3 regions of the Priestia megaterium genome follow, and region 1 is predicted to be linked to each of the others. Evidence: riboswitches for the same ligand, from Rfam matches in the RefSeq annotation. Region 1 holds a riboswitch; each other region holds the start of a gene.
What was found. Region 1 has a riboswitch for thiamine pyrophosphate ahead of CEQ83_RS02765 (thiamine phosphate synthase). Riboswitches for the same ligand answer to the same signal wherever they lie in the genome.

Region 1 (4,221 bases):
TGCTTCTAATAAATTAGGCTGATTTTGATCAAAAATATCCATTCGTCTAACAGCAAATGTTAAAATTTCTGTTTCCGACTCTTCTACCGCTTGACGCTGAGTCGTAAAGTCCGGAAATTTCCCTGTTCCTAATAATAAACGTGAATTAAATGTATATTGTCCAATTTTTAACATACTCTTCATCCTCCTCCAACAAATGAAACAACTTCTAATGTATCTCCATCTTTTAAGCATGCATCGCTATGTTCTTCTTTTTGCAAAATATTCTTGTTTAATTCAACAATTACAACTCGCTCATGCAGACTCTGAGCCTGCAGCAAGTGCTCGACCGTTTCAATTTCATCTCCGACAGTGACGGTCTTACCGTTAATAATTAGATTCAATGAACTCCCTCCATTGCTCTCGTTAGCTGAAATGATGTAAAGAATGAATGATTTGGCTTTTTCCCTAACAAAGCATCAGCCATAATTTTTCCAGTTGCAGCGCTTAATAAAATACCGTTTCGGTAGTGGCCAAAAGCCATGTGCAGATTCGCTATTTCAGGGTGCTCTCCTAAATAAGGCCAGCCATCATTTGTTTGTGGACGAAGACCAGCCCATGCTTTTTCAAATGTGGCTTCTTTAATGGCCGGCAGAAGCGCAGAAGCTTTATTCAGCAAAAATTGAATACCTTGTGCAGAAACGGTCTTAGTAAAATCATGCTGCAGCTTAGTTGCCCCGATTACGATTCTTCCACCAGTCTTAGGGACTAAGTAAAAACCTTCATCTAAAAAAATCGTTTTAGAAAGCAGGGGCTTATAACTTTGCAGAGCAATACACTCTCCTTTTACAGGAAACACCTCGCCTAAATGTTCAGAAGAAATAAAGCGTTTAGCCCATGAGCCTGCTGCAATCACTACTTTTTCTCCATAAAAAGAGCCTTTGGACGTCTGTACCCCTTTTACTGTTTCATTTTCCATAATCAGAGAGTGAACGTCACAGTATTCGAATACATCTGCTCCGTGATACAAGGCTCCATGAGCAAGAGCTTGTGTTAACTTAGCCGGAGCTAGCTGGCCGTCTCCCGGTATTGTAATGGCTCCGTATATGTCTGGAGAGAGCCCGGGTTCTAACAAACGCGCTTCTTTTACATCGATCCATCTTACATCTTTGTCCCACCGGTGGTGCTGAGCGGCTTTTTTCTTTAATACGTGTGCATCTTCTTCTGTTACAGCGACTTTTAATAAGCCTTTTTGAATGAGCTCTACGTCGATAGCCGTTTTTTCTTTTAGTTCCTTCACCAGTTCAGGAAACATGCTTCTGCTCTTAATAGCAAGGTCTAAAAGAGGACCTTCTTCATCAATTTCAGCTTGAGCACCTAAAATACCAGCGGCTGCACTTGAAGCTTCACAACCAACTTGATTGCGTTCAAGAATAGCTACTGACGCTCCTTGTTTTGACAAATGATAAGCGATAGAAGAGCTGATTATACCTCCTCCGATTAACAGTACATCATAATGCTGCTTCATTTTCTCCACCTCCAGATGTCCATATATGAGAATATTGTTTAATCGCTTTCAGGGGATCTTGCGCAAGCATGACACCAGACATCACGGCTATACCGTGTGCTCCTGTTTGAAGTACCTCTTTGGCATTTACAGGTGTAATTCCTCCAATGGCAATAACCGGTATCTGCACAGCGTCTACTACTTCTTTTAGTGCCGCTATCCCTCGACTTTTTAATTCTTTTTTTGAATGTGTTGAATAAATATGTCCGTATAAAATGTAGTGAGCACCATCTTTTTCAGCTTCTAAAGCCTCTTCCACAGAGTGAACTGACTTTCCAACAATAAGAGAAGGAAATGCGTCTATAACAAACGAAACGTCTAAACTATGATAGGCAAGCTGTACACCTTTTGCTTTTAAAGCATGCGCTACATCAACTCGGTCATTCACAATAATTTTAGAGCGACAAAATGGTAGGCTTTCTAGTAAACATTGAATCTGCTTTGCCGTTTTCTTTTTTTCTCTAATATGAATGGCGCCCGCAAAAGGCGCGATAGCCGTTAAAATTTTTTGAAGCTCTTCGATTGGCTGCTTATCTGTTGTAATGACATGAAATTTAGGAATATCCACATGATCGAAACCTTTCCACTCAGAATAAAGAGAAATTTCAATCACTTCATCTTGTGCAGAGGGCTTTATTACATACAAAAAACCACTCTACAACGTAGAGTGGTTAGCATGCATCGTTATGTAAACATGATCGCCACTTCCCTACGCTGGTCCAAACCAGATCAGGTTCAAAGGGTCCGAAATACATCCGTCTCAGCTTCAAAAAGCTCCCCTAGTGATTGCTATTTATTGATTTTGTTTTTGCACTTAAAATTATAACACAACTAGATGTAAATACAATATCTCTTTATGCTCTTACGGCTCTCTTCCTTTTATAGATGTATCTTTTAAGCTTCTTTACTAAGAGGCCCGGCGCACCGAATCATTCTGCTTTTTATATAGTTAGTAATCGGTATAGTCGTCAAATTCTTCTTTGTCTTTTTCCTTTTTCCGATCCCATATAAACAGCAGGAGTAACATAATAAAAGTTAGAATATAAAAACCGTAAAAAATAAATGCCGCCACAACATTTATAAATAAAAATAAAAAACCAATGATCTGACCTGCAACAGCTACAATCAACAAAATGTATTTCCAAACTTCTGCTTTTCTATCCATTCTCTACTTCTCCGTCTTTTTGTTTTTCCCTACTAGAAACGTTCTCTTTACTTATAATAAAAACGTTCCTGCCAGTAAACCGACTGTAAATAAACCAACTGTTCCAAATGCTGAAATCCCCACGTACGCCAACATTTTCCGATAAGATTTTTCCCGAATTAACTGTACGGTTTCCACACTAAACGTTGAAAAAGTGGTAAAGGCACCAAAAAACCCAATGCCAATCATTAAAAATATTGAATCATCATAAGCATGACTCGGAACCTTTCCATAATAACTACCGTAAAAAAGACCAAGCCCAAACGCACCGAGCAAGTTTACAAACAGCATTGAGACTGGAAAAGGAGGGTTTGAAACTGTTTTTGTAACTTTTAAACCCAAAAGATAACGGCATATTCCTCCAGCTGCCCCGCCAAGTGCCAAGCTCACTATGCTCATTTACTTCACCTCATGTACTTTCACTAAATTTTTCCCTGCCGCTTCACCGCATAGATAGCCTGCTAAAGCAAGAAGGATTCCACCTACTAAAGAGACAATGACATAAATGGCTCCCCAAAATAAATGGTGCTGAGTGAGAGAAATGACGTCTCCTGCAAAGGTTGAATACGTTGTAAAACCGCCGCACACGCCAACTCCTAGTCCAAGCTTTATCCATTCTTTTGGCTTTTTCCACGCAAAAAATCCTGTTAATAGGCCTAGTATGAAGCTTCCTAATAGGTTTTCAATTACCGTTCCTATTGGATAGCCCGTATATAATAAGGAAAGATTTAGCAAATAACGCGCATATGTACCAGCGATAGCACCAAAGGCAATTGAGATTAAGTTTATGGCTTTCATCATATCGCTCCGTTTCATAAATTCTTCTTTAAGTGTACCATAAGGAATTTATTTCTACCTTAACATTTAACTATATGTTTATTGCACCAAAAGTCATGAAAAAATGAAAGAGAAAATCGTCGCATGAAACTTCCTTTTTACTCCTCAAATATCCCTTAAAAATCCACTTAATCCAAATTTTAAAATCTTTCTGTATCCTTATGACAAACCGTGTATAGAAGGTATATTTCCCTTATTTTAAGTCACATTAATCGTATAAGTTTTTTTTGTTGACTTTTGCTGTGTTCTTGTTTAGTATCACAGAGTATCATTTCCTATCAGAATACTAGGGGGTTTAGAAAATGAAGAAATTTGCTGCACTTTTGTCGCTACTATTAGCTTTCACAGTTGTGCTTGCCGCATGCGGTTCTAGCTCAAAAAATGAAGCAAACAATGGAGACAATAAATCTTCACAAGAGGATTTATATAATAAAGTGAAAAAAGATGGCGTATTAACAATTGGAACTGAAGGTACATACCCTCCGTTCACTTTTCATGATGACAAACAAAAGCTAACTGGGTTTGATGTAGAATTGGCTCAAGAAGTAGCTAAACGTCTTGGCGTAAAAGCTGAGTTCAAAGAAACACAGTGGGATGGCATGTTTGCCGGATTAGATGCTAAACGCTTTGACAT
Region 2 (4,221 bases), 2.0 Mb from region 1:
CCATAATTTCTTTCAAGCTATAAAATGAAAATGTTTCTCCTAACAACCGGGTAGTTTTAAACATCTTTTCCTCCTTGTATGTTCAGTTGATTATGATGAAAAAGCGAGTGTTTTAATCGAAACAGAGATTGCCTCTCCAGCTACGGGTAACCCTAGATCGATATAATCTCCGTGGGTAAAGTCAATTTGATCTAAACAAATAATTTCTAATTCTTTCTCCTGTTTGGCTAGTGCTTGTCCTAAAGCTTTAGCAATATCCTGCTCGCATAAAACAACGAGGCACTTAGCTCCTTTAAAACAAGCACCAAATTCAGCGCTTATTACTTTTGCTAATTCTTGCAGCATTATATAGCTGCAGTAAGGGAAATGAGATAAAGCAATAGCAACGGGAGGATCTTCTGCGCTGAAAACAGTTGAAGCCTGCATACATGCCGTTCGAGCTCTTTCTTGAAACAGCTGCGGATTCCACTCCTCCTCTTGCTGTACGGGTATCTCTATAATCGGAATATTTTTTAGCGGCAGCCGCTTTGATTTAATGTATACGGTTGATCCGCTAACTTCTGTATTTTGCATGCCGGCCCCAATGACAGTAGCGCGCGTTGTTTCAGCGGCTTGAGATACGTGTATGGATTGAAACTGATACGCTAGCAGAGGACCAATGTCTCCATGTACAGCGACTTTCCTCACTGTTTTTGGCTTCTGCTTCTCCATCATTGCCCCTACTCCTCCTGAAATCATGATTGTTTCTGGTTGGATAGAAGATCTTGTATGAGGAGAAACGAGCAGCGTGGAATTTTGCTTCAGCGCTTTTACATAATTCACGGTTTCTTCAGCTAGTAATTGACAGATAGACGAGAGTTTTTCAAATGTTGCTTTTTCACCTTCTCGCAGTATTAAAGAATTATTTTTTAAAAATTCAGTTAAATAAGGTGAAATGTAGGTTACAAAACCGTCTGAATTCAGCCGAATTAATCTCCCGCCTACATGCAGGGTAAATGTTTCTATCACTTTTCCATTTTGACATAAGGCGATGTTAGCAGTGCCTCCTCCTACATCAATATTGGCAATTACTGCATTTGTTTCAGCGGAATGTTGGATTGCTCCTGATCCTTTTGCCGCCAATATTCCTTCCAAATCAGCACCGGCTGTTGCAACAACGAAATCTCCAGCATGTTCGGCTAGATAGTGAACGATACTCTCTGCATTTTGCTTTCTAGCAGTTTCTCCTGTGATGATCACAGCGCCCGCCTCCACTTGATCTAAGGAGATTTCTGCATTCTTGTACTCTTGTTCTAGTAGTACCGTTAATCGTTGAACATCGATTTCAACCTCGTTTACCATAGGTGTGGTATAGATAGAACTTGCATACGTTACGCGACGATCAATAATTTGACAGCCTGGCAGCGTAAACTGATTTTGTTGATTTGCTATTAACAGCTTGCTTACAATCAGTTTTGTTGTGCTTGTTCCAATATCTAAACCTATGCTCGTGATCCATTTCTGTAGCATGCTATCAATCCCTTATCTCGTTTGAATATGTTGACTATCATAAAACAGTTTTTTGAATATTTCACTAACTATGTTATCAAACCTGACACACTTTTGTGTAAACAAAGGTGACAAATGAAAAAAAAGACTAAATCTTGGTAGATTTAGTCTTTTTTCTTATGATGAATGTGATTTAGTTACAATCATTCTTGATGCCGATGGAATTAACAATGAAAGAATGACTAAGCAGGCTATTAGTGACCCTACCATTGAAACACCGTTCATTGAAAAAGAATACCACAGAGCGGACATACCTTTTGGTGCGTACGATCCCCAGAAAATAATACCAGCAATAAAGTGCCAGAAATAACGTGCGAAGCTTCCGATAATAAGGGATAAAACAATCAAAACAAAAGCTTTTGATCTGTTATTGGTAGCTAAATTTGTTTTAATAGATTGTGAAAAAATACCTCCAAAACCTATAAAAGCAAAAGCCACAATATATTCAATAAATGTTTGTAGCGCTGTTAAAATATAAGCCGTTCCTGTCGCTAACTGCAAAAGCCCCCATAATAGACCAGATAGAGCCCCGCCTTTTACTCCCCAGCGAAAGCACATAATAAAAATGGGCACCATGGAGAACGAAATACTTACAGCCGTTGCAATCTTAATGGAAGGCAAAAGGTCAAGTAGAAGTGCCAATGCTGCAAAAATAGCTATTTCAATTTTAGCCTGTAAAGGTAATGCTTTATTCACGTTTCTCACTCCTGTTTTTGAATCATTCATATCAAACGGTTTACACAGGAGTAAGCAACTATATGCTACTATTCCCACATTCCTACGCTAGCGTTAACTAACAGGTTCTAAGGGTCTGAACATTTCGTTCACTCTCAGCACGGCGGCTCCCCCTGTGGTACGTTTGGATATTTATGTAGTATAAAGACAATGTTTATTATACCATACGTAACAAAATAGATTCGAGAGATTTCAAAGATGTTTCTATTTTCTGAATCTATTTTTTATAATGACAATCGTTTTAGTATTTGTTATACTTCTTTTATGTCAATTGAATATAAAAAACCCTCATCCTAATCGATGAGGTAGAGGTCGCAGTTTTTAATAGTAAAGTAACGGAAATGCAGAGAACATTGAGGATGTTGCTTGAAAGGAAAAATTGCCGAAGTTTAAATCACTTCTCGGTTGATTTAAGCTGGGGCTGTCTCCGAACAGGAACAGAACTGTCACATCATGCGAGTGATGTGAAGAGCTATCTTCACGGAAGGTTGACGCGGTTTTCAGATTTAAAAGCGCGCACATATACTGCGGGCTTTTTTTATGTTATCCCGTCTCTTTCCGTACATTCGAAAGGAGTATTTATCTATGCAAGAGCAGCAAGAATTAAAACGTGGGTTGAAATCTCGCCACTTAACGATGATTTCATTAGGAGGAGCCATCGGAACCGGCTTATTCCTAGCAAGTGGTGGAGCAATTCACACAGCAGGACCTGGGGGAGCGCTTTTAGCTTACGCTATTATTGGCGTAATGGTTTACTTTTTGATGACCAGCCTAGCAGAGCTCGCAGCTTATATGCCTGAAGCTGGTTCATTTAGTACGTATGCGTCTCGTTTTGTAGATCCATCCTTTGGTTTCGCTCTCGGCTGGAACTACTGGTATAACTGGGCTATTACGATTGCAGCTGAATTATCCGCTGGAGCCCTTATTATGAAATTTTGGTTCCCGAACTCTTCTTCTATTTTATGGAGTGCCCTGTTTTTATTAATTATGTTTGGGCTTAACTACCTTTCTGTAAAAGGATTTGGTGAATCTGAATTTTGGTTTTCGTTAATTAAAGTAGTAACGGTTATTATCTTTTTAGTTATTGGTATTATGATGATTTTTGGTATCTTTAACAATGAAGCACCAGGTTTCAAAAACTTCACGCTTGGTGATGGACCGATTCACGGTGGATTCTTCACTGTACTAGGTATATTTATGGCAGCTGGTTTTTCATTCCAAGGAACAGAGTTGCTTGGAGTCGCAGCTGGAGAAAGTGAAGATCCGGAAAAAACGGTTCCTCGCGCAGTTAAACAAGTCTTCTGGCGCATCTTGTTATTTTATATTTTAGCTATTTTTGTTATTGGAATGCTTATTCCATACACAGCGAATTCATTAGCAAGTGATGACGTGAGAGTAAGTCCGTTTACTTTAATATTCGAACGAGCAGGTCTGGCGTTTGCAGCATCAGCGATTAATGCCGTTATTTTAACAGCTGTTTTATCTGCTGGTAACTCAGGTATGTATGCTTCTACGCGTATGCTGTGGAACTTAGCGAAAGATGGAAAAGCACCAAGGTTCTTAGCAAAAGTGAATAAACGAGGCGTTCCAGTTAATGCCTTAATCGCAACGGCACTTGTCGGTACACTTGCATTTGGTGCTTCATTTTTTGGAGACGGTGCGGTATATACGTGGTTACTTAATGCTTCTGGTATGTCTGGTTTTATTGCTTGGTTAGGAATTGCGATCAGCCACTATCGTTTTAGAAGAGCATTTGTTGCTCAAGGTCATGATTTGAGTGAACTTCCATATCATGCAAAACTTTTCCCATTTGGCCCTATCTTTGCCTTTATTTTATGTGCCGTTGTTATTTTAGGCCAAAACTATTCGGCGTTTATGGGTGACTCGATTGACTGGTACGGTGTACTTGTTTCTTATATCGGACTTCCTTTATTCTTA
Region 3 (4,221 bases), 350 kb from region 1:
GACAAACTCGCCTTCTTTCACGTCTAAGTTTAATGATTTTAAAATCGCTTGATCACCGTTCTTGTACGTAAAACTGACGTTTTGAAAAGATAACACAGACCTATTCATGAATTGGCCACATCGCTTCGTTATAAGCCATATCCCAGAACATATACTCAAAACGCGTCGTATTCAAGAAAATTTCTTCAAGCTTTTCTAATTCCACTTCTGATTTATCTTCAGTAAGTGAGTCAAATAAATTGATACACCATGTCGCCAGTTCTCCAAATTCTTCTGAGCTGTACATTTCAATCCACTCACGGTAAAACTCATTGTTAGCTCCAGGCTTTTCACTAAGTTCTTTTCCTATTTCCCAGTAGCTCCACATACAAGGCAAAAGAGCGGCTACTAATTCAGCTAATGTTCCACTTTGACCAACGTGCAGCATATAGTGCGTGTATGCAAGCGTTGTAGGAGATGGCTGCGCTTTTTCTAATTCTTTTTCGCTGATTTCAAATTTCTTGGCATACTCACGGTGCAGACTCATTTCTTCGTTTAATGTAGAATCTAAAAGAGCTGCAAATTTCCCCATCGTTTGAAGATCGGTAGCTTTCATGGCTCCAATCGCAAATAATTTGGCATAATCAATTAGGTAAAGGTAATCTTGAATCATGTAGAAGCGAAACTTCTCCTTTTCAAGCGTTCCATCTCCCATCCCCTGTACGAAGGGATGATTATGATTTTGACGCCAAATAGGCTGCAGCTTTTCGTATAATCGTTCACTAAATTTCATGATGATCACTCCTTATGCGTATGCAGCCACGTATAAATGAACTGCACTATCACTTTTGTATATTGAACAAGCTGATTAATATCTAATTGTTCGTTCACAGCATGTGCATTTGCTAAATTTCCCGGACCGTAAATAGCGGCGGGAATTCCCGCATCAGCTAGCCATCCCCCGTCTGTTACGCTAGTTGACACATCAATTGGAGGCTTTTTCCCTTCCATTTGTTCATGAGTATTTGCAAGCAGCTGCACTCCTGCATGATTTTCATCAATTTCTAATGACGGAAAGATTTCTCCTCTGTCTTCAATCATTGATGTGCCTCCCCATTCAAAGGTTGGCAGATTATCTTTTAACCATGGATCTGCTTTTGCAATAGCTATAATATATTCTTCCACTTCTTTTGATACTTGGTCGTACGATTCATTAGGATAATAGTGAACGGTGATCCACAGCCTGCATTCATCTGCAATAAAAGCAGCATGTCTTCCGCCTTCGATTACTGCTGGATTAATCGTATTTGTCCCTGGCAAAAATCCTGGATAGCTCTTTGTAACAGCCCAGTGACGCTCCAATTCTTGTAGCCCTCCGATCACTTTTGCCATCTTTTCAATAGCGCTTGCGGCTAACAGCCCTCCTCCAGCATGAATCATACTTCGGCGTGTACCGTCATGATAGGTTTTACTGCTTTTTATCGTAATCCATCCCGTGATCACTCCGCCTTGACCTTGAATATGTAAATCACTTGTATCGACTACAAGCGCAAAATCAGCTGTATACCCTTTCTGACAGCATTGCAGCGTACCTGCCTCTCCTACTTCTTCTCCTACAACGGATTCAAAAATCAAGTCTCCTGGCAGCTCGATTCCTGCTTCTGTTAAAAGCTGCACAGCAAATAATGCTCCCGCCAAACCGCCTTTCATATCAGCAACTCCGCGTCCAATTATCATATTGTCTTTCACAACAGCTTCAAACGGATTGGTTTCCCAATTTTCATTTTCTTGTACCTCAGCAACATCCATATGGCCGTTAATAATCAAGCTTTGATAGTCAGCCGATTTTTGTCCTTTTAACGTTCCCACTACGATAGGGTCGTTAGAATATAAGTCCCACATATCAATGGAAAAACCGCAGTTTTTAAGAAAATCCGCTACGTACAGCTGCGCTTCATGAGAATTTCGTGCAGGAGGCGCTGGCGTTTTATACGAAACAAGCGTTGTTAATAACTGGATTAACTCTCCTTTGCGCTCCTCTACCTGTTTGACAAGCAAATCAATTGTTTCTTTCATGTATGACACCTTCCTTTACGCATAAAAAAAACACTTCTTTCGCAGGAAAGAAGTGTTTTTGTTTATGTACACAAAATTATTATAACGAGTTCGTAAGGAAATCCCATACAAAACATCCATTACAATACCTCTTTCCTACGCTAGTATTACCTAGTTCAGGTTATAAGGGTTAAGACTTATCGTCTCTCTCAGCTTCGAAAGCACCCCTAGTGGTGTTGTATCTCTATGAAATTAATCTATTATCATATGTTTACCTGTAATAGTTTTATCATAGTAAAGCGTTTTATTCAATAGAAAGGTTCATGATATGGTAATGAAAATAGTTTCCTTTTTAGTAGTAAAAGAAAAAGCACACACCTTTTTCATGCAGTGTGTGCTCTTTGTTTTTGTGACATTACTAGTTAGCTATTGGCTTCTTTAAAAATACGCCATAACTAATAGCACCAATTAAAAGCAGTCCTGCTCCTAACAGGAAAACCGCCGTAAAAGTTCCCGTTGCATCTAATATAAACCCTGTTACGATAGGAGCCATTGCCGCTCCTAGAAATCCACCGAAGTTCTGAATAGCGCCGAGTGAAGCAACTTGTTCCTTTGGTGCAATATCCGCCGCTAGAGTCCAAATGACGCCTGATGGCAGCTGTGACGCGAAGTAGCCAATCGACAATAAGACAATACTTAAGGCTGCATTATCAATAAAAGGAACGGGTGCTACCGATGCTGCGGCTAAGATTGCCCCGCCTACAATTGGTATTTTTCTTGCCGTTACTGCATTAATTCCTTTTCGAATAAATCTATCTGAAATTACACCACCAAGCAACACTCCTATGATTCCTGCTAGAAACGGAATAGCAGCAATCCAGCCCGTTTGTTTTAGGCTAAAACCGCGCTCTGTTTCTAAGTAGCTAGGAAGCCAAGTTAAATAAACCCATATCGTAAACATAATTCCGAAATTCCCGATAATCATAAACCATGTGCTTTTATATTTAAACAGCTGTGACCATTTTGCTTGTGAGGTATGACTGATTTTTATTTCTTCTTTAGGGACAGCTTTCACTTTATTGGCAACATAATCCGGATCTCGGTATATCTTTAGCCAAACAAACATCACAATAAAGCCTGCTGCTCCTATAACAACAAACATTCCTCTCCAACTCATTGTTAAAAGCAGTACCGTTAGAAGTGGCGGAGCAATCGCATTAGCAATTTGAGACCCTGTATTAATAATCGAAGTAGGAAGGCCGCGCTCTTCTTTTTTAAACCATCTTTCCGTCACTTTAATTCCTGAAGTAAAAAAAGGAGACTCCGATACACCAAGAAGCATTCTCATGGCATAAAGAGCAGAATACGTGTTAGTAAATGCACTTGCTACCGTTGCCACAGACCATAGGCCTGATGCCCATGCAAACATTTTTTTCGGCCCGTATTTGTCAACCAGCCAGCCTGCTGGTAGATTTGCTAAGGCATATGGCCAGAGAAAAGCTGAAAGCAAAAGACCCATTTGTGTAGAAGACAGCCCAAACTCTTTGGCAATCGTGGTATTAGCGATGCTTAAATTAGAGCGGTCTAAATAGTTAACAACTGCTCCAATTAGCAATACAATAATAAGCCACCAGCGTATATTCGTCTTTTTTACATCTTGCTTTACAGGACCTAAATCTTTGTTAACGCTTTCATTTAATTTAGATGTAACCGCCATAGAATATCCCTCCATAACCTTAATCGTTATAGTGAATGAGCTGTTTGCTTATTATCAAACAGCCCTGTTCACTAGAAATGCATGAGTTTATTCAGAACATGAACCAATTATTAAACACTGCTCTTTGGACGAATGCTATTTAGTTTATCATCTAATTCTTTGACTTCTTCTTCTGTTAAATCTATTTGAGGAGATCTCATGCCACCAACATCAATGCCTCTCAATTTTAATGCTTCTTTAAAATAAGACATGTTGCTTCCGTTTAAAAGAGCTTCACAATATTGAATAGCAACTTTTTGCATCTTTCTCGCTTTTTCTAAATCATTCGCTTTAAAGGCATTATAAGTCTCTACAAAAGGCTCGGGATAAACGCCCGATACACCGGAGACAACTCCTTCACATCCCATAGCCAGAGCTGCTAAAAATAAACGATCGGTTCCGGGAAGAACAGAAAAGTTTCCATCGTTAAT

Region 2: linked by a shared signal. The riboswitch ahead of thiT (energy-coupled thiamine transporter ThiT) and the one ahead of CEQ83_RS02765 (thiamine phosphate synthase) in region 1 are both predicted to bind thiamine pyrophosphate.
Region 3: linked by a shared signal. The riboswitch ahead of CEQ83_RS04475 (acetylornithine deacetylase) and the one ahead of CEQ83_RS02765 (thiamine phosphate synthase) in region 1 are both predicted to bind thiamine pyrophosphate.

What each region holds. Positions count from the first base shown of each region.
Region 1 is NZ_CP023317.1:520,344-524,564, reverse strand. Features, by position in the region: gene CEQ83_RS02780 (thiazole synthase) at 1-174, opposite strand, end outside; gene thiS (sulfur carrier protein ThiS) at 180-383, opposite strand; gene thiO (glycine oxidase ThiO) at 380-1,507, opposite strand; gene CEQ83_RS02765 (thiamine phosphate synthase) at 1,491-2,114, opposite strand; TPP riboswitch at 2,236-2,337, opposite strand; gene CEQ83_RS02760 (hypothetical protein) at 2,496-2,711, opposite strand; gene crcB (fluoride efflux transporter CrcB) at 2,763-3,149, opposite strand; gene CEQ83_RS02750 (fluoride efflux transporter FluC) at 3,150-3,548, opposite strand; gene CEQ83_RS02745 (amino acid ABC transporter substrate-binding protein) at 3,890-4,221, shown strand, end outside.
Region 2 is NZ_CP023317.1:2,484,003-2,488,223, forward strand. Features, by position in the region: gene CEQ83_RS12440 (ethanolamine ammonia-lyase subunit EutB) at 1-64, opposite strand, end outside; gene CEQ83_RS12445 (ethanolamine ammonia-lyase reactivating factor EutA) at 91-1,509, opposite strand; gene thiT (energy-coupled thiamine transporter ThiT) at 1,666-2,274, opposite strand; TPP riboswitch at 2,307-2,407, opposite strand; lysine riboswitch at 2,582-2,766, shown strand; gene CEQ83_RS12455 (amino acid permease) at 2,869-4,221, shown strand, end outside.
Region 3 is NZ_CP023317.1:867,526-871,746, reverse strand. Features, by position in the region: gene CEQ83_RS04485 (ABC transporter ATP-binding protein) at 1-108, opposite strand, end outside; gene tenA (thiaminase II) at 101-772, opposite strand; gene CEQ83_RS04475 (acetylornithine deacetylase) at 778-2,055, opposite strand; TPP riboswitch at 2,171-2,273, opposite strand; gene CEQ83_RS04470 (MFS transporter) at 2,453-3,751, opposite strand; gene CEQ83_RS04465 (dihydrodipicolinate synthase family protein) at 3,862-4,221, opposite strand, start outside.